3 regions of the Cereibacter sp. Soil_C_27 genome follow, and region 1 is predicted to be linked to each of the others. Evidence: riboswitches for the same ligand, from Rfam matches in the RefSeq annotation. Region 1 holds a riboswitch; each other region holds the start of a gene.
What was found. Region 1 has a riboswitch for cobalamin ahead of AC3A5Z_RS01800 (DUF1636 family protein). Riboswitches for the same ligand answer to the same signal wherever they lie in the genome.

Region 1 (6,614 bases):
AAGCTTGCCGGTGCGGGCGCGGTCGAACCAGCGCCAGGACAGCCGCGTCAGATGGTCGAAAGCCCGGGCGCGCATCTCGGTCTCGATGTTGATCCCGAGCCGGTGTCCCCAGTAGATGACGATGGCCATCAGCCCGGCGTTGAGCATGTAGATCAACAGCAGCCCCACCGCCGCCAGCGCCGTCAGGTTCCAGTCGCCGGTCGGCAGCAGATGGTCGATGAAGCCGGTGACGGCCAGCGGGAAGGCCAGTTCCAAGAGGCCGGAGATCACGGCGCAGGTGAAATCGACCCAGAAGAGCAGGCGCCAGGGGCGGTAATAGGCAAAGAACTGGCGCAGCATCGGCGGCATCCTCGGGCAGGGGGCGTGGAGGCGGGGCGGGGCCCGGCTCCTGTGGCTATGCAGACCGCCGGAAAAGGCGGCTGAAATGGCTACGCTTTTTGTCGGCTTTAGGCCGCCGCGGATCGGCTGTCCACCCCCGTCGCGGAGCGCGCCGGACGGGACGCGGATTTTCTGCGAAAATCCTGAAGGGCACGGTTTCTGCGAAACCGCTGTGGATCTTTCGCAGAAAGTCCGGCAGCGTGGCAGACATTCCCGCGCGCGGCGGCTAGGCTGGCAGGACACTCGCAGGAAAGGACAGGATATGGACATTCGCACGCTGGGCGGGCTCGAGGTCTCGGCCCTCGGATTCGGCTGCATGGGCCTGAACGCCTCCTACGGCCAGCCGATGCCGCGGAACGAGGCGGTGGCGCTCCTGCGCGCGGCGCATGAGCGCGGCGTGACCTTCTTCGACACCGCCGAGGTCTATGGCCCCTTCACCAACGAGGAAATCGTCGGCGAGGCGCTGGCACCGATCCGCGACGCCGTGGTCATCGCCACCAAGTTCGGCCTCATCGGCGGCACGCCGGACAAGCGCGCCAACAGCCGCCCCGAGAATATCCGCGCCGTCTGCGAGGCCTCGCTGAAGCGGCTGCGCACCGACCGGATCGACCTGTTCTACCAGCACCGCGTCGATCCCGACGTGCCGATCGAGGAGGTGGCGGGCACGGTGGCCGCGCTGATCGCCGAAGGCAAGGTCAAGCATTTCGGCCTCTCCGAAGCGGGCGCCTCGACCATCCGCCGCGCCCATGCGGTGCAGCCGGTGGCGGCGCTGCAGAGCGAGTATTCGCTCTGGTGGCGCGAGCCGGAGGCGGAGATCCTGCCGGTGCTGGAAGAACTCGGCATCGGCTTCGTGCCCTTCAGCCCCTTGGGCCGCGGCTTCCTCACCGGGGCAATCGATGCCGCGACGCCCATCGCGCCCGGCGACTTCCGCGCCAAGCTGCCGCGGTTCTCGGAAGAGATGCGGCGGGCCAACCAGCGGCTGGTCGATCTTCTGGGCGAGATCGCCGGGCGGCTCGGGGCGACGCGGGCGCAGATCGCGCTGGCCTGGCTTCTGGCGCAGAAGCCCTGGATCGTGCCAATCCCCGGCACCACCAAGCTGCACCGTCTGGAGGAGAACCTCGGTGGGGCGGAGCTGCAGCTTTCGCCGCAGGAGCTGGGCGAGATCGGCGGTGTGCTGACGCAGATCGAGGTGCAGGGCGACCGTTATCCCGCCGAGATGATGGCCCAGATCGACCGCTGACGCGCAGGCCCGCCGCGGCCAGCCCCCTTGCGGGACGGGGCCGCGGCGGTCCATAGCAGGGCTGCCCAATCCGGACCCGCCCGATGACCCTCCCGAAGCGCCTCTCCGATCTCTGGCTCGCGCCGCACCGGCCGCTGTTCTTGGCGGCGGGGCTCTGGTCGGTGATCGCGCTTGTCTGGTGGCAATGGGGCGCGGTGCTCGGCCTGCCGTCGCCCGGCCTCGGCACGCCGGTGCACTGGCATGCGCATGAGATGCTGGCGGGCTTCGGCGGCGCCTCGATGGCGGCCTATTTCCTCACCGCCGTCACTGGCTGGACCGGGCGGCCCCCGGTAACGGGGCGGTTGCTGCAGGCCGTCGTCGCGCTCTGGTGTCTGGAGCGGCTGGCGATGGTCTGGGGCGACAGCCTGCCGCTGCCGCTGCTGGTGCTGCCCGGGATCGGCTATTTCGGGCTGGTGGCAGGGCTGCTCTACCACGACATCCTCGGCGCACGGGTCTGGGGCAAGCTCGGCTTTCCCTCGGCGGTCGTGGCGCTGGGGCTGGCGGATCTGCTCTTCGTGCTGGGGGCGCGCGACGGCACGCTGCCCTTCGACATGCAGGCGCTGACCCGCGCGCTCTGGATGTTCTTCGCCATCAAGGTTTCGGTGATCGGCGGCAAGATGCTGCCCGCCTTCACCGGCAACTGGCTCAAGCTGACCGGCAGGGGCCGCATGCCCCGGCAGAACCCGCTGGCCGACCGGCTGGGGCTCTTGCTGCTTTTCGCCGCCCTCGGCCTGACGCTCGCCGGGGTCGAGCGGGCCAGCGCCGTCGCGCTGATGCTGGCGGCGCTTGCCCAGCTCTGGCGCTTCGCCGGCTGGGCCAGCCTCACCGCGCTCGGCAACCCGCTGCTGGCGATGCTGCACCTGACCTTCCTCTGGCTGCCCGTCGGGCTGATGCTGGTCGGTCTCGCCCGGCTCTCCCCCGAGATCCTGCGCGAGGCCGATGCGGTGCATGCGCTGACCATGGGCGCGATGGGCGGGATGATCCTGTCGATCGCCGCCCGGGCGGCGGCGCGGCGTGACGGGCCGGCGCTGCGGGCCGGGCCGCCGTTGATCCTCGGCTACGCGCTAATCTGGCTCGCCACGGGCGCGCGGCTGGCGGTCGATGCGCTGCCCGACCACTACCCCGGGCTGATCGCCGGGGCGGCGACGCTCTGGACCCTCGGCTGGGCGCTGTTCCTGCTGGCCTTCCTGCCCACGGCGCTCGGGCCCGTCCTGCGTCCGATCTTCAGCGGGCCGAAGGCCTAGAACTCCACCCCGGCCTGCGCCTTGATGCCCGACCGGAACGGGTGCTTGACCAGCGTCATCTCGGTCACCAGATCCGCCGCCTCGATCAGCGTCTCGGCGGCGTTGCGGCCGGTCAGAACGACATGCGTCAGATGTGGCTTTTCGTCGCGCAGGAAGGCCAGCACCTCCTCCAGATCGAGATAGCCGTAGCGCAGCGCGATGTTGATCTCGTCCAGCAGCACCAGCCGGATCGACGGATCGCGGATCAGCTCCTTGGCCTTCTCCCAGCCCGCGCGGGCGGCGGCGATGTCGCGCGCCTTGTCCTGCGTCTCCCAAGTGAACCCTTCGCCCATGGCGTGAAACTGGCAGAGATCGGCGAAGTTTTCCGTGAGAAGCCGCCGCTCGCCCGTGTCCCAGGCCCCCTTGATGAACTGCACCACGGCGCAGGGCATGCCATGGGCAATGCAGCGCAGGATCATGCCGAAGCCGGAGGACGACTTGCCCTTGCCCGCCCCGGTGTGGACGATCACCAGACCCTTCTCGCCGCTCTTGCCCTCCATCATCCGGTCGCGGGCGGCCTTCTTCTTGGCCATCTTGCCGGCGTGGCGGTCGAGTTCGGCCTGTTCCGTGCTGTCGCTCATGCGGTGCTGCTCCTTGACATCGGGGAGGCTCCTGCGTCACATGCCCCCGTGTTGGTTCCTGTTTATGACAGGCGAAGAGGGAATGCGACAGGGCTTCGGCCCGAGGCGCAGCCGCCCCCGCGACCGTGACCGGAAAGGCCGCCCGAGGCCACTGACCGCAAGGTCGGGAAGGCGGGCGTCCGTTGGGTGAAGACCCAGGATCCGCAAGCCGGGAGACCTGCCAGCACAGAGACTTAACGGGCGGACGGGGTGTTCCGCGACCGGTGTGATGACGCGCCCGGCCCGCCCAGTCGTGTCTTCCATTGGCCCGGACCCCCCATGCCTTACGCAAAGGACCGGGGATGGCCGTCACGCTTCACGTCTGCACCACATGCCGTGCGGGAGAGCCCGTGCCCGAGGGCGCGCTGCCGCCCGGCGCACGGCTGCACGAGGCACTCTGCGCGGGCGAGGCGCCCGAGGGCGTGACCATCCGCCCGGTCGAATGCCTCTCCGCCTGCTCGCAGGGCTGCGCCGTGGCGCTCAGCGCGCCGGGCCGCTGGACCTATGTCTATGGCCGGCTGAACCCCGAGACCGACGCGCCCGCCATCCTTGCCGGGGCCGGCGCCTATGCCGGGGCCGCCGACGGCATCGTGCCCTGGCGCGAGCGACCCGAGATCTTCCGCAAACAATCCCTTGCCCGCATCCCGCCGCTGGAGGCCCCATGACCGCGCTCACCAAGATCCCCGTCACCGTCATCACCGGCTTTCTCGGCGCGGGAAAGACCACGCTGATCCGGCACCTGATGGCCAATCCGCAAGGCAAACGGCTGGCGATCCTCGTCAACGAGTTCGGCACTGTCGGGGTAGACGGCGACATCCTGAAAAGCTGCGCCGACGAGTCCTGCCCGGTGGAGAACATCGTCGAGCTGGCCAATGGCTGCATCTGCTGCACCGTGGCCGATGATTTCATCCCGACGATCGAGGCGCTGATGGCCCTGCCGCAGCGCCCCGACCACATCCTGATCGAGACCTCGGGCCTCGCCCTGCCGAAGCCCTTGCTGAAGGCCTTCGATTGGCCGGCGATCCGGTCGCGCATCACCGTCGACGGGGTGATCGCCGTGGCCGATGCCGAGGCCGTGGCGGCTGGCCGCTTCGCCCCCGATGTTGCGGCGGTCGAGGCGCAGCGCGCGGCGGATGACAGTCTCGACCACGAGACCCCGCTTTCGGAGGTCTTCGAGGACCAGATCTGCTGCGCCGACATCATCCTTCTGTCCAAGGCCGATCTGGCGGGCGACGCCGGGCTGGCCGAGGCGCGGGCGCTGATCGCCGCCGAAACCCCGCGCGAGGTGCCGATGCTGGCGATGACCGACGGGGTGATCGACCCGCGGGTGATCCTCGGGCTCGGCGCGGCGGCGGAGGACGATCTGGCGGCGCGGCCCTCGCATCATGACGGCGCCGACGATCACGAGCATGACGATTTCGACTCGGTGGTGATCGCGCTGCCGGAACTGACCGACCCCGAGGTGCTGAGCGCCGCCATCGTCCGTCTGGCGCGCGAGCAGCATATCCTGCGGGTGAAGGGCCATGTCGCCGTGACCGGCAAGCCGATGCGGCTTCTGGTGCAGGCGGTGGGCGAGCGGGTGCGGATGCAGTTTGACCGGCCCTGGGGCGCGGAGCCGCGCCAGTCGCGCCTCGTGGTCATCGCCGAGCATCACCACATCGACGAAGCCGCGATCAGCGCCGTTCTGGGGGCCTGACGGGTGCATCTGGTCTTCCGCGAAAGCCATGGTCTGGAAGAGGCGGAGACGCCCTTCGATCCGGGGCAGGACCCGGCGGATCTGGTCGTGCTGTCCTTCTCCGACAGCGACCTCGGGGCTTTCTCGGCGGGCTGGCACCGGGCGAAGGGCGCGCTGCCCTCGCTCCGGCTCGCCAATCTGGTGGCGCTGCGTCATCCCCTCTCGGTCGACACCTATGCCGAGCGCACGCTGGGCGGCGCCAAGGCCGTGCTGGTGCGGGTGATCGGCGGCGAGGATTACTGGGCCTATGGGCTCGCCACCCTGCAGGATCTGGCGCGGCGGCAGGGTATCGCACTTGCCGTGCTGCCGGCCGACGGGCGCGAGGATGCGCGGCTCGACCGGCTCTCCACCCTGCCGGTCTCGACCCTGCGGCGGCTGACGGCGCTCTGCGACGCGGGCGGGGCGGTGGCGGCGCAGGCGGCGCTGGCGCAGCTGGCGCTGGCGGCGGGGCTCTATGCCGGGCCGGTGATCGGCGCCAAGACCGTGCCCGACATGGGCTTCTACGACCCCGAGCGCGGCGTGATCCCGGCGCCGGAAAGCGCAGGGGTGCTGGTCAGCTTTTACCGCTCCTATCTGACGGCGGGCGACACCGCGCCGGTGGACGCGCTGATCGCGGCGCTGCGGCAGGCGGGCTTTGCCGCGCATGGCGTCTTCGCGCCCTCGCTGAAGAGCCCGGGCCTTGCCGACTGGCTCGCGCCGCATCTCCGCGCGCATCCGCCTCTGGCCATCGTCAACGCCACCGCCTTCTCGGCGCAGGGGCCCGACGGCACGACCCCCTTCGAGACGGCGGATTGCCCCGTGTTCCAGGTCGCGCTCTCCACCGCGCGGCGGCGGGAATGGGCGGTCTCCGACCGTGGCCTCTCGCCCGCCGATCTCGCCATGCATGTCGTGCTGCCCGAGGTCGACGGCCGGCTCTTCGCCGGGGTGGTCAGCTTCAAGTCGCCGGGCAAGCGCGACCCGGCGCTGCAGTTCAACCTCTTCGCCCACCGCCCCGACGCCGCCCGCATCGAGGCCGTGGTGGCGCGGGTGAGCGCCTGGGACCGCCTGCGCCGGACGCCGGTCGGGAACCGCGATCTGGCGCTGGTGCTTTCCACCTATCCCGGCAAGGGCTGGCAGATGGCCCATGCCGTCGGGCTCGACGCGTTGGCCTCGACCGAGGCGGTGCTGGAGGATCTGGCGGACGCGAACTATGCCATCGATCCCGGTGCGCCGCTGGAGAGCCTGCAGCACAGTTTCCAAAGCTGGCCGCTCGACGCCTATCGCACCGCGCTGGCCAGCCTGCCGCCGGAACTGCAGGCCGATCTTCACGACACATGGGG
Region 2 (6,614 bases), 1.0 Mb from region 1:
CGAGCAGGATCAGCTTGCCCGTCTCCGGCGCATAGCGGTAGTTGGCAAAATTCGGATCGGTCTGCATCAGACGGAACACGAAGAGCTCGCGAAACAGCAGATCCACGAGCAGCGTCACGATGCGGTCCCGCTCCGCCTGCGGCGCCTGCGCCAGATCGTCGACCGGCACGCCCTCCATGAAGCTCATGGCCAGCACGTCCTTCGTCGTCAGATCGGCCTGCAACACCGGCACGGCAAAGGCCGGATCGTCCTGCAGCAGGCCGCCGAACTCGGTCAGGCAGCGCCCCTCGCGCTGGTAATCCGCCTCCTCGTGCAGCTGCCGCTTGGCCTCCTCCAACAGCGGCGCAAGGTCGAGCCCGCTCGGCACCAGCCCCGACATCCGCATCAGCGCCGCCACATTCGTCACGTCGGAGTCGATGCTGCGCCGCACGCCCGGATATTGCACCTTGATCGCCACGTCCCGCCCGTCCCGCGTCAGCGCCCGGTGCACCTGCCCGATGGAAGCGGCCGCGATCGGGCGCACGTCGAACTTCTGGAACTGCCGCAGCCAGTCCGGGCCCCAGCTCGCCGCCAGCACCTTCTTCAACTGCCCGCCCGGCATGTGATGTGCATCGGCCCGCAGCCGCCCGAGGATCTGCGCCAGCTCCGGCGGCAGCATGTCGCCCGCGTCCATCGACAGAAGCTGGCCCACCTTCATCGCTGCACCGCGCATCTGTGCCAATTGGTCGGCCACCTTCATCGCATTGCCCGGCGTCAGCAGCAGGTCGCCCATCGAGGGCCGCTTGCCCTGCGCCATCTGCCGCACCCCCTGCACGGCCATGCCGCCCGCGATGCCCGAGGCGAGCCCGCCCAGCCGGGCGATCCGCGACAGGCGGGAACTGGGAACGGCGAGGGATTTCGGCTCGGGGCTGCGATGCGGCACGCGGTATTCCTTGCTGGAGGAGGATCGGGTTGCAGAAGGCAGATAGGCCGCGGCAGGCAAAGGGCGCCGCCGCGGCGCCTCGGTGACCGGAATGTGAAGCAGGGCTCAGTCCGCCAGACAGATCTCGTGCCGCCAGATGCCGAGCAGGGTGCGCAGGATCAGCCCCGCCACCACCAGCACGAGAAGCCCGAGCAGCCCCAGCCCGATCAACCGGTGCGGCGCCGACAGGGCGGCCCCGGCATAGGCGAAGCTCGCGATGCTCAGCGCCGCCAGCGGGAAGGACAGCGCCCACCAGGACATCGCAAACGGCATCCGCCGGAACTTCGCCGCCTGCATCGCCACGATCAGCGCGAAGACATAGGCGATGCTCAGCAGGATATGCCCGAAGGCGCCCACCTCACCCGTCAGCCGCAGCCAGGCGACGAAGGAGACGGCAGGCGGGGCGACGAGGATCATCAGCGTCGGCACCATCTTGCCCGGCAGCGGGTCGTGGAACATCAGCCGGTTGATGACCAGCGTCAGCAGCACGATCCAGAACACCAGCCCGCCCGAGAAGAACAGCCACGAAATCTCGGGATGGCCCAGCGGCACGCCCGCCAGCGGTACGATCACATTGCCCACCGCCGGGATGAACCAGGCGGGGGTCAGCTGGCCCTGCTGGAAGCTGCGATGTCCGATCCATGCCGCGATCACCGCCAGCGCCAGAAGCCCCTGCAGCGCCGTGCCGGCCATCCAGACCACCCGCGCCGCCTCGGGCCGCTCGCCGAGCAGCGCCACCGACAAAAGCAGCATGGAGATCGAGATCGCCGGGAAGAAGGCGATTCGCACCGGATGATGCCACTCCGCCGCCACCGCCGCCGGATGGCGCAGCGCCTTGGCCAGATAGCCGAGCGCCACCAGCCCCAGAAGCCCCAGCGCCCCCCCGAGCGCCGCGCGCGACACCTCGGGCTCCCGCCCGAAGGCGGTCTCGGCCGCATGAAGCGCGAGGGTCAGGCCCATCATCCCCATGCCGATGGCAAAGAAGGTGACCGGGTAATGCGCGAGACGGGCATCCCCGGCGGGGGCGGCGGATGGGAGGGAGGCGGAGGAACTGTGCATGGCGGAAACCCCGGCAAAGACAGCGGCAGATCGGCGCCGCCCGTCCCTCCTAGCGCGGCCCGCGCCGCCGCACCGTGACCTCGTCACACAGGGCCTACCGCGCGCGGCGCTTGACCTCACCAATCGGTGAGGCTAGGCAAGATCTGTCGGTTTCCACATGGAACTAACAGGGAATCCGCCACGGCCTCGGCCGTGAACCGGAACTGCCCCCGCAACTGTAGGCGGTTAGCTACGCTCGATTTTCGCCACTGGGGCCCACGCCCCGGGAAGGCCGGGCAAAGCGTCGATCCGCCAGTCAGGAGACCTGCCGACAGCAGAAACGTAACGCCGGGCGGGGTGTCCGGAGAAGGATGCGTATGACCTGTGTCTGGCTTTGCGGCCTGCCCTTGGCCGACCCGCGCTCTCCTGTGGAGGCGCCCCCGTCCGGTGAGCGATCTTCCCCTCATCGGAGACCCAATCCATGACCCTCAGCCGACTTCCGGGCGCCGTTGCCCTGTTCTGCCTCGCGGGCGGCGCGGCACAGGCCACGACCTATCCGCTGTCGATCGACAATTGCGGCCAGACCCTCGTCTTCGACGCGGCCCCGCAGCGCGTCGTGACCATCGGCCAGTCCACCACCGAAATGCTCTATGCCCTGGGCCTTGCCGACAAGGTGCAGGGCACCTCGGTCTGGTTCAACGAGGTCCAGCCCGCCTTCGCCGAGGCCAATGCCAAGGTGGAGCGGCTGGCCGACAACCATCCCGGCTTCGAGGCCGTGATGGCCAAGGAGCCGGAACTCGTCACCACGCAATTCGAATTCCACGTCGGCCCGCAGGGCGCCGTCGGCACCCGCGCCCAGTTCAACGAGCTGGGGACCGAGGTCTATGCCATGCCCGCCGATTGCGTCGGCAAGGACAACATGGTGGGCGGCGACGGGGCGCGGACGCAGGAATTCTCGATCGAGCTGATGTATCGCGCGGTGCGCGAACTGGCGCAGATCTTCGACGTGGAGCCGCGCGGCGCCGATCTCGAGGCCGAGCTGCGCGCCCGGGTCGACGCGGCGGCGGAGAAGGCCAAGGCTCTCGGCATCGAGGGCAAGACCGCCGTGGTCTGGTTCTCCAGCCCCGATCTGGCGCTCGACCCCTTCGTGGCCGGGCAGAACGGCATCGCGGGCTTCCTCCTCAAGACGCTCGGCCTGCGCAACGTGGTCGACTCGAACGAGGAATGGCCCGCGGTCGGCTGGGAGACCATCGCCAGCGCCGATCCCGACTACATCATCGTGGCCCGGATGGACCGCCGCCGCTTTGCCGCCGACGATTACGAGGTGAAGCTCGACCACCTCTCGACCGATCCGGTGACCAGCCGGATGCGGGCGGTGCGCGAGAACCGGGTGATCGTCATCGACGCGCACCAGATCCACGCCGGCATCCGCATTCCCTCGGGCATCGAGACGGTGGTGGAGGCCATCGCGGCCGAGGGCCCGGCCAAGTGATCTCCGCCGCGACAGGGTCGGTGCGGCTCGGATCGCGGAGCCTGTCGCGCGGTGCGCTGGGGCTGGCGGCGCTCATGGTGGCGCTGACCCTCGGCATCTCGGTGGGCGAGACCATCATCCCGCCCGCCGTCATCTGGCAGACGCTGGCCAACCGGCTCTTCGGCAGCGACTATCCGCTGCCGCCGATCCAGGAGGGCATCGTCTGGAACTACCGCCTGACGCGCGCCATCGTTGCCGCCGCCTGCGGCGCGGGGCTCGCCGTCTCGGGCGTGGTGCTGCAGGCGCTGCTGCGCAACGCGCTGGCCGATCCCTATATCCTCGGCATCTCGGCAGGCGCCTCCACCGGAGCGGTGCTGATCCTCGTGCTTGGCATCGGCGCGGGCACCCTGCCGCTCTCGGTCGGGGCCTTCGCGGGCGGGCTTCTGGCCTTCACGCTGGTCGTGCTGCTGGCGCGGGCGGCGGGCGGCAGCACCGGGCTGCCGCAGGCCGGGCTCATCATCCTGTCGGGCATCGCCGGAACCCAGCTCTTCAACGCCCTCACCTCCTTCGTCATCGCCCAGTCAGCCAGTGCCGAGCAGGTGCGCGGCGTCACCTTCTGGATGATGGGCAACATGAGCGGCGTGCGCTGGCCCGATGTCTGGCTGGCGGTGCCGGTCTCGGTCGCGGGCGTGCTGCTCTGCCTCGTGCAGACCCGCGCCCTCGACGCCTTCACCTTCGGCGCCGAATCCGCGCTCACCATGGGCATCCCGATCCGCCGCACCCAGGCGCTGCTGATCGCGGTGGTGACGATGATCACCGCCACCATGGTCAGCATCGTTGGCGCCATCGGCTTCGTCGGTCTGGTGATCCCGCATGCCGCGCGCTTTCTCGTCGGCGTGCGCCACGCCCGGCTGGTCCCTGCCTCGGCCCTGATCGGTGCGGTGTTTCTGGTGCTGGCCGATGTGGTCTCGCGGGTGATCGTGCCCAATCAGGTGCTGCCCATCGGCGTGGTGACCGCGCTCGTCGGCGCGCCGGGATTCGCCGTCATCCTGATCCGCGGCCGGAAGATGCGGTCATGATCCAGCTCTGCAACGTGGGCTGGCGCGCGGGCACGACCCCGATCGTCGAGGATGTCAGCCTCGAGGTGCGCCCGGGCGAGACCTTCGGGCTGATCGGCCCGAACGGCTCGGGCAAATCCACGCTGCTCAGGCTGACGGCGGGGGTGCTGACGCCTGCCAGCGGCGCGATCCGGCTCGACGGCAAGGATCAGGCCCGGCTCTCGCGGCGCGCCATGGCGCAGATGCTGGCCTTCGTCGCCCAGCAGTCCGAGACCGCCGACCGGGTCAGCGTGCGCGATGCCGTCGATCTCGGCCGCACCCCCTGGCTCTCGCTGCTCTCGCCCTTCGGCCCGGCGGACGACGAGATCGTCTCGCGCGCCATCGCCCGCGTCGGCATGACCGACAAGGCCGACCGGGTCTGGCAAAGCCTGTCGGGCGGCGAGCGGCAGCGGGTGCATCTGGCCCGCGCGTTGGCGCAGGAGCCCAAGATCCTGCTGCTCGACGAGCCGACCAACCACCTCGACATCCACCAGCAGCTGTCGATCCTGCGGCTGGTGCGTGGGCTCGGCGTGACGGCGCTGATCGCGCTGCACGACCTGAACCAGGCGCTCGACTGCGACCGGATCGGCGTGATGCAGGAGGGCCGGCTGGTGGCCTGCGGCACGCCCGAGGACATCCTGACCCCCGCGCTTCTGGCGCGCGTCTTCGACGTACGCGCCAGCGTGCTGACCGACCCCGCCGATGGCCATCGGCTGATCCGCTTCTCCCTGCCGGAGGTCTGAATGTCCCTGCCCCCTCGCCCCTCTGATCGCGACCCAGCCGCCGAGACACCGGCCATGAGCATCGCCCCCGAGACCGCCGCGGCGATGGCCGCGCATTGGGACGGGCGGGCGCAGCGCTTCGACGCCACAGCCTCGCACAACCGCCACCGCGACGCCTGGCGCACAGTGCTGGCCGCAGCCATCGGCCCCGCGCGGCGGCGGGTCGTCGATCTCGGCTGCGGCACCGGCGGCTGCGCGGTGCTCCTGGCCGGTCTCGGTCACCGCGTCACCGGGGTCGACGGCTCGGGCGCGATGCTGGCCGAGGCCCGCCGCGCCGCCGACCGCGAGGGCGTGCCGCTGCGGCTGATCCATGCCGACATGGACCGCTGCACCCTGCCGGAAGGCGCCGCCGATCTGGTGAGCCTGCGCAACGTGCTCTGGACGCTGGAACGCCCGAAAGAGGCGCTGCGGCTCGCCCGGCGGCTGCTGCGGCCCGGCGGCATGGTGCTGGTCTCCGACGGGATCTGGCGCCGCAGCCCCGACGCGCGGATGGCCGAGCTTGCGCCGCATCTGCCGCACGCCTGCGGCGTCACCGAGACCGAGGCGCGGGACTGGCTGGCGGAAGCGGGCTTTCACGGCATCGCGGCATGGCAGGACCGTTTCGGCGGTCACCCCTACGGGGGGCTCTACGACGAGCCCGAAACGCCGATCCCCTTCTTCCTCCTCACCGCGATGACCGACTGAAGCCGCGCAGGCCGGAGAGCATCCCCTCCCCGGCCCGCACGGCCCCTAGCCCGCCGCCATCAGCCGATCGATCAGGGCCAGCCGCGCGGCGTGGGCGGCGCCAATGACGCCTGCCCGGTTGCCGAGGCTGCTGATCCGGCACTCCGGCGGCATCGGCATACAGCGCGACAGGTGGTGCCGCGTCCGCTCCAGCACCTCGGTGCGCGAACCAATGCTGCCGCCGAAGATGACGAGGCTCGGGTCGAGCACCGAACTCACGGCAAGCACCGCCTGCGCCAGAAGCCGCGCCAGCCGCTCCACCGTCGCCTCGAAGGCCGGGTCGCGCTCGGTGGCAAGGAACAGCTCGCGCAGCGACCCGCCGCCTGTGCCGCCCCGCTGCAGGTAATCCGCCAGCAGTGCCCGGCTGGAGATCGCGGTCTCCAGCGCCCCTTCCTCGAAGGTCGCGGGGTCGAACGGGTCGGCGCCGAGAGGCAGCGCGGCGATCTCGCCCGCCGCGCCCTGCGCCCCGCGCAGAAGCGTGCCGCCCACCACCGACCCCATGCCGATCCCGGTGCCCATGGCGACGAAGACGAAGGTCTCGT
Region 3 (6,614 bases), 600 kb from region 1:
TCGACGCCCAGATCGGTCGTCTTGGCGTCGGTATAGGTATAGTTGCCGAACAACTCCCAGCCTTCGGCGATCGTCATCCGCCCCGACAGCTCCACCCCGCGGCTGCGCGTGTCGCCATCGACCTGCGCATAGCAGCCGAAGCCCGACCCGCAGCTCGTTTCGGCGAAGTCGAAGCCGATCCGGTCGGTGATCGTCGTGTCGAACAGCGTCACCTCCAGACTGCCGGCGTCGCCGAACAGCCGCTCTACCCCCAGCTCGTAGCTGCGGCTCGTCTCCGGCTGCAGGTCTTCCGATGCATAGCCGCCGAAGCGTTCGTAGGTCGAGGGCAGCCGGAATCCGGTCCCCGCTGCGCCGCGCAGGATGGTCGCGTCGGCAATCCGCCAGGCTGCCGCCAGCCGGCCCGTGGTTTTGCCGTCGAAGTCGCTTGGCTCGTCATGCCGCAGCGCCAGCGACACGTCCACATCGGGCGTCGCCGCATAGCGCAGCTCGCCGAACAGCGCGTCCGTTTCGTTGCTGCCCGGCATGCCCGCCCCGGCGATCAGCTCCTCCTTGGTCCGCTCCGCACCGAAGGCCAGCCGGATCTGCTCGGTCAGATCGGCGCCGCCCAGATAGGCGATCCCGGTCTGCGTGCCCTCGTAATAGCCGATGTCCCAGACCTCTTGCACCGGCGTCTCGCGCTTCGTCGTGGTCTGGAACAGCGAGAAGCTGTGATCCACCGCCCCCGTGCTGAACTCGGCAAAGACCCTCCCGCCGCGCAGGCTGCCGCGGGTCGTGTCGAACGAATCTGCCGGCCCGATCGCGCCGAAGCCGTCGAAGTCGAGCACCGTGTCGGCAGACAGCGCGCTTGCACCGACGCGGAGCGTGTCCGTCAGATCGAAGGCGCCGTAGAGCGTCGCGAAGGTGCTGGCGAAACTGTCGCGCTCGCTGCCCGAGGCCGCCGAGGAAATGCCGTCGGTGATCGTCCGCGTCACCGTAAAAGCCAGTTCCGCGCGGTCGGTCAGCAGCCCGCTCGACAGGTTGCCCGACCAGGTATCATTGCTCCCCGTCTCGACAGAGGCCGCACCGCTTACCCCCGGATCGGTCGGGCGGAAGCTGCGAATGTCGATCACGCCCGCCACGGCCTCGGAGCCGTAGAGCGCCGATTGCGACCCGCGCAGCACCTCCACGCGCGACAGGCCGCCCGTGGCCAGCCCGCCGAAGTCGAAGGCCGTCTGGGTGGCGGAGGGGTCGGCCACGTCCAGCCCGTCGATGCGCACCGCGGCATATTCCGACCCGAGGCCACGGATACGCAGCTTGCTCGTCGCCCCCAGCCCGCCATTGCGCGATAAGGACAGGCCCGGCAGCCGCGCGAGGCTGTCCGCCAGCGAGATTTCGTTCGCCTGCAGATCTTCCTCGGTCAGAAGGCTGACGCTCGCCCCCGTCCGGCTCGCCTCGGTCTCTTCCAGACCGGCCGTCACCACTATCTCCTCCAGCTGGATCACCTGCGCCAGACCCGGCAGCGGGGTGGCGGCGATCAGGGCCAGCAGCGAGACGCCTGCGTATTTCATGGTTCACTCCCTTTTTCCCCGCGCGGCCCGGAAAGGCGGCGGGGCAGCTTTGCGACAGTGCCGGCGGAGGGACAGCCCTTGCCGGCGGTTCGTCACCTGAAGCGGGAAGACCGCCTCCGGAACGCGCCCCGCGCCCCGGAAAGGGTGATCGCTGCGGCAGGTCTCCTGACTCGCGGGTCTTCGCTCGGGTCGGCCTTCCCGGGGGAGATCCCAGTGGCACAGTCGACCGTCGCTCGCCGCTCACAGTTGCGGGGGCAGCCGCGGGATGGGCCGGATGGCCGCACCGCGTTCCCTTTTCATCCGGGGTCAGCCGGAACCGAAGCACGTCCTCATTAGGTTAACGCTCCGGCCTGTCAAGCCCCGCCTTCGGCCAGCTTCTGCGACGAAAGGCGTCGTAAAAGGCACATGGGGCGGCGAATCCGGGTGGACCTGCCCCGCCCCCCGCCGCAGCATGCCCGCTCGACTGGCAGGAAGGCGGAAGGGAATCGCATGTTTCGGACTTTTGGCGCAGAGGATGCGACCGATCTCGCCGCCCTCGTCGCCCGGCGCGACGTGACGCCCGACGAATTGCTCGACGCCGCCCTGCAATCGGTGGAAGAGCTGAACCCGATGCTGAACGCCGTCGTCCTGCTGCAGGAAGACGTCGCCCGCCGCGCCATCGCCGCGGGCCTGCCCGCGGGCCCCTTCACCGGCGTGCCCTTCCTCCTGAAGGATCTCGGCTGCGAGGCGGTGGATTTCCCCTCGCACAACGGCTCGCGGCTGCTGGCCAACACCCGCTATGCGCAGGATTCCGCGATCTTCGAGCGGATGCGCGCCACCGGCGTCGTCACCTTCGGCCGCACCACCTCGCCCGAGGGCGGCATCGGCGCCGCGACCGAGGCGGCGGTCTATGGCGGGCCGACCCGCAACCCGTGGAACCCCGACCACACCTCCGGCGGCTCCTCCGGCGGATCGGGCGCCGCGGTCGCCGCGGGCATCGTCGCCATGGCGCATGGCTCCGACGGCGGCGGCTCGGTGCGCATCCCCGCCTCCTCCTGCGGCCTCTTCGGCTTCAAGCCGACCCGCGCCCGCCTGCCCGACGGCCCCTACTCCGGCGAGGGCTGGGCCGGCATGGCGATCGACGGCTTCCTCACCCATTCGGTGCGCGACACCGCCGCCATGCTCGACGCCTGCGCCGGCGCCGACCCCGGCGCGCCCTACTGCGCCCCGCCGCTCCTCCGCAGCCATGCCGATGCCATCTCGCGCCCGCCGACCCGGCTGCGCGTGGCGCTTTGCGATACCACCTTCAGCGGCGCGCCGATCCATCCCGAGGTGCGCGACGCGGTGCTCGAGACCGGGGCGCTGCTCGAAAGCCTCGGCCATGTGGTCGAACCGATGCGGCCCCATGCCGATGTGGCGACGATGATGGCCGCCTGGACCGACATCGTCGCCTGCGGCACGGCGCTCGGCATCCGCAAGGCGCTGAAGGGCCGCGACCTCGCCCCCGGCGAGGTGGAGGGCGTGGGCCGCGGCGCCATGGCCCGCGCCGCCGAGATCTCGGGCGAGCGCTACCTCGAGGCGGTGGGCGAGATCCATGCCTTCGGGCGGCAGATGGCCCGCTTCTTCGATCCGCAGCGCGGCCCCGACATCCTGCTCTCGGCCACCCTCGCCGAGCCCCCCGCCCGGGTCGGGCGCTTCTCGCATGACACCGAGGATTACGTCGCCTTCCGCACCGGCCCCGAGGGCATCTTCGCCTATTCGCCCTTCTGCGCCGTGTTCAACGCCTCGGGCCAGCCCGCCGCCTCGCTGCCCTTGGGCATGTCGGCGGGCGGTCTGCCCATCGGCATCCATCTGGCCACCCGCTTCGGCGAGGACGAACTCCTGATCGCGCTCTGCGCAGAAATCGAGCGCGCTGCCCCCTGGAGCCACCGCCGCCCCGCCCCCCTGCCTCTCAGACCCGCGTGAGGGTTGCCAGAGGCCGGAGGGCCTGCTTAACCTTGGCGAAACGACAGCGGGGAAATCAGTGACCGAAGCCATAGCCGTCGAAGCTCGCAATGCAATCAAGGCCTTCGGTCAGGGCGATGTCGCCGTCCGCGCACTCGATGACGTCTCGGTCCAGATCCGCAAGGGCGAGTTCTTCACCCTCCTCGGCCCCTCCGGCTGCGGCAAGACCACTCTCCTGCGGCTGATCGCCGGGTTCGAGACCCCGACCTCCGGCGCCATCCTGCTCGACGGCAAGGACATCACCACCGACCCGCCGAACCGCCGCCCGGTGAACACCGTCTTTCAGAGCTACGCGCTCTTCCCGCACCTGACCGTGGCGCAGAACGTGGGCTTCGGGCTTCAGATGCAGGGCCGCCCCAAGGCCGAGGTTGCCGCCACCACCGACCGGATGCTGGCCCTCGTCCGGCTCGAGGCGATGGCGGGGCGCAAGACCAGCCAGCTCTCCGGCGGCCAGCAGCAGCGCGTGGCCCTCGCCCGGGCGCTGGCGCCGCAGCCCAAGGTGCTGCTCTTGGACGAGCCGCTCTCGGCGCTCGACCTGAAACTGCGCAAGGAAATGCAGACCGAGCTGAAGCGGCTGCAGACCGAGACCGGGATCACCTTCATCTTCGTGACCCACGATCAGGAAGAGGCGCTCACCATGTCCGACCGGATCGGGGTGATGAGCGCTGGCAAGATCCTGCAGATCGGCAGCCCGCGCGACATCTACACCCGGCCGGCCAACCGCTTCGTCGCCAGCTTCATCGGCGAGACCAACTTCCTGCCCGGCACGCTGCGGGATGGCCGCGTCACGCTGGCCTCGGGCGGCAGCATCGACGTGGCGGCGACGCTGCGCAGCGCAGGCCCGGTGACGGTCGCCGTGCGCCCCGAACAGGTCCGCCTCGTCCAGCTGACCGACCCCGAGGCCCTGCCCGCCACCGTCACCGATCTCGTCTACTTCGGCACCGACACCCATTGCCACCTCGCCCTCCCCGACGGCACCGAGGTCGTGGCGCGCCTGCAAAGCAGCGCCAGTGGCGAGGCGGGGCTGCAGCGGGGCACGCAGGTCGGGCTGCGCTTTGCTCCCGGTGCCGCGCAAGTGCTGGGGGACTGACCGATGTCGGCAGGCGAAGACACCGCAAGGAGACGCAGGATCCGCGACGGCTGGCTGCTGTCGGCCCCCGCGCTGGTCGTCCTGACCCTCGCCGCGGCGGGCCCGCTGCTCGTGGTGCTGGTCTACAGCTTCCTCACCCCCGGCCAGTATGGCGGCGTGGTCTGGGACTTCTCGACCGACGCCTGGGTCGGCATCCTCTTCACCCGCGACATCTTCACCGAGACGATGGCCCTCGCCGACGCGCATCTGACGATCTTCTGGCGCTCGGTGCGGCTCTCGCTGCTCACCACGCTCATCACCTTCGTCGTCGGCTTCCCGACCGCATGGTTCATCGCCACCCGCTCGCCCAAGGCCCGGGCGCTCTGGCTCTTCCTCATCACCATCCCGTTCTGGACCAACCTGCTGATCCGCACCTTCGCCATCAACGAGGTGATCCGCAACGAGGGCATCCTGAACTCGGTGCTGCTGGCGATGGGGGCCATCTCCAGCCCGATCCAGATCCTCTACACCGACACCGCCGTGCTGATCGGCATGACCTATGTCTACCTGCCGCTCATGGTGTTGCCGCTCTTCGCCGCCATCGACCGCTTCGACATGCGCCTGCTCGAGGCGGGCTACGACCTCTACGCGACCCGCTGGCAGGTGTTGCGCCGCGTGGTGCTGCCCATCGTGAAGCCCGGCATCGTCGCGGGCTCGATCCTCGTCTTCGTGCCCTCGCTCGGCGCCTATGTCACCCCGCGGGTGCTCGGCGGCGGCAAGCAGATGATGATCGGCAATTTCATCGAGCTGCAGTTCGGTCAGGGCCGCAACTGGCCGCTCGGCGCCTCGCTGTCGATGCTGCTCCTGCTGATCGTGCTGGCGGCGCTGCTCGTCTATGTCCGCGCTGCGGGGAAAGGCGGCGCGCATGGCCAGTAAGGGCTTCGACGCCACCACCCTCCCCGGCTTCACCGCCATTGCCGCGCTGGCCTTCGTGGCACTCTATGCCCCGATCATCACCCTCGTTGCCTATTCCTTCAACGGCGCCAATTCCATCTCGGTCTGGGGCGGCTTCTCCTTCCGCTGGTACGAGGTCGCCTGGGCCAACGACACCGTGCAGCAGGCCACGATCCGCTCGCTGGTCATCGCCGTCTCCGCCTCGCTGATCGCCACCACCGCCGCCACCATGGCCGCCCTCGGCACCACAAGGCGCGGCGCCTTCACCGGGCAGACCTTCATCTACGTGATGATCAACCAGCCGCTGATGGTCCCCGAAATCGTCACCGCCGTGGCCCTGCTGATCGTCTTCGCCAGCGTCAAGGTCGCCACCGGCTACACCGGCCTCGGCTACCTGATCCTCGCCCATTCCGCCTTCTGCATCCCCTTTGCCTATCTCCCGATCCGCGCCCGCCTCGAAGGCATGGACCTCAGCCTCGAGACCGCCGCCGCCGATCTCTACGCCAACCCCTGGCAGACCTTCCGCCATGTCACCCTGCCGCTGGTTCTCCCCGGCATCATCGCCGGCGCGATGCTCGCCTTCGTCATCTCGCTCGACGATGTGGTCATCACCGAATTCGTGAAATCGGCGGGGCAGGACACCCTGCCCACCTACATGCTCGGCCAGCTGCGCCGCGGTGTGACGCCCGAGGTCAACGCCATCTCCACGGCGCTGCTCGGCCTCACGGTGCTCCTGCTCACCGCCTTCTTCCTGCTCACCCGCAAGCGGGACTGAACCCGCGCCAAGACCAACATGGAGAGACCGATGAAACGACTGATCACCGCCACCGCGCTGCTGCTGGCCAGCAGCTCGCTCGCCAGCGCCGAAGGCGTGCTGAACCTCTACAACTGGGGCAACTACACCTCGCCCGAGCTTCTCGCCAAGTTCGAGAAGGACACCGGCATCAAGGTCACCGTCACCGATTACGACAGCAACGACACGGCGCTGGCCAAGATCGAGGCGGGCGGCGCGGGCTTCGACCTCGTGGTGCCCTCGGCCAACTACGTCGGCATCTTCCGCG

Region 2: another riboswitch for cobalamin. It lies ahead of AC3A5Z_RS06880 (ABC transporter substrate-binding protein); the one in region 1 lies ahead of AC3A5Z_RS01800 (DUF1636 family protein).
Region 3: another riboswitch for cobalamin. It lies ahead of AC3A5Z_RS04795 (TonB-dependent receptor plug domain-containing protein); the one in region 1 lies ahead of AC3A5Z_RS01800 (DUF1636 family protein).

Annotation. Positions count from the first base shown of each region.
Region 1 covers NZ_JBDGJD010000001.1:361,141-367,754, forward strand. Annotated here, with positions in the region: gene AC3A5Z_RS01780 (ABC transporter ATP-binding protein) at 1-339, opposite strand, end outside; gene AC3A5Z_RS01785 (aldo/keto reductase) at 641-1,618, shown strand; gene AC3A5Z_RS01790 (NnrS family protein) at 1,702-2,901, shown strand; gene cobO (cob(I)yrinic acid a,c-diamide adenosyltransferase) at 2,898-3,521, opposite strand; cobalamin riboswitch at 3,557-3,760, shown strand; gene AC3A5Z_RS01800 (DUF1636 family protein) at 3,863-4,225, shown strand; gene cobW (cobalamin biosynthesis protein CobW) at 4,222-5,256, shown strand; gene cobN (cobaltochelatase subunit CobN) at 5,260-6,614, shown strand, end outside.
Region 2 covers NZ_JBDGJD010000001.1:1,393,454-1,400,067, reverse strand. Annotated here, with positions in the region: gene AC3A5Z_RS06890 (ABC1 kinase family protein) at 1-922, opposite strand, end outside; gene AC3A5Z_RS06885 (SLAC1 anion channel family protein) at 1,028-2,020, opposite strand; cobalamin riboswitch at 2,151-2,346, shown strand; gene AC3A5Z_RS06880 (ABC transporter substrate-binding protein) at 2,481-3,491, shown strand; gene AC3A5Z_RS06875 (FecCD family ABC transporter permease) at 3,491-4,549, shown strand; gene AC3A5Z_RS06870 (ABC transporter ATP-binding protein) at 4,546-5,310, shown strand; gene AC3A5Z_RS06865 (class I SAM-dependent DNA methyltransferase) at 5,365-6,033, shown strand; gene AC3A5Z_RS06860 (ROK family protein) at 6,079-6,614, opposite strand, start outside.
Region 3 covers NZ_JBDGJD010000001.1:956,428-963,041, reverse strand. Annotated here, with positions in the region: gene AC3A5Z_RS04795 (TonB-dependent receptor plug domain-containing protein) at 1-1,547, opposite strand, end outside; cobalamin riboswitch at 1,686-1,883, opposite strand; gene AC3A5Z_RS04790 (amidase) at 2,037-3,491, shown strand; gene AC3A5Z_RS04785 (ABC transporter ATP-binding protein) at 3,550-4,620, shown strand; gene AC3A5Z_RS04780 (ABC transporter permease) at 4,624-5,535, shown strand; gene AC3A5Z_RS04775 (ABC transporter permease) at 5,525-6,328, shown strand; gene AC3A5Z_RS04770 (extracellular solute-binding protein) at 6,359-6,614, shown strand, end outside.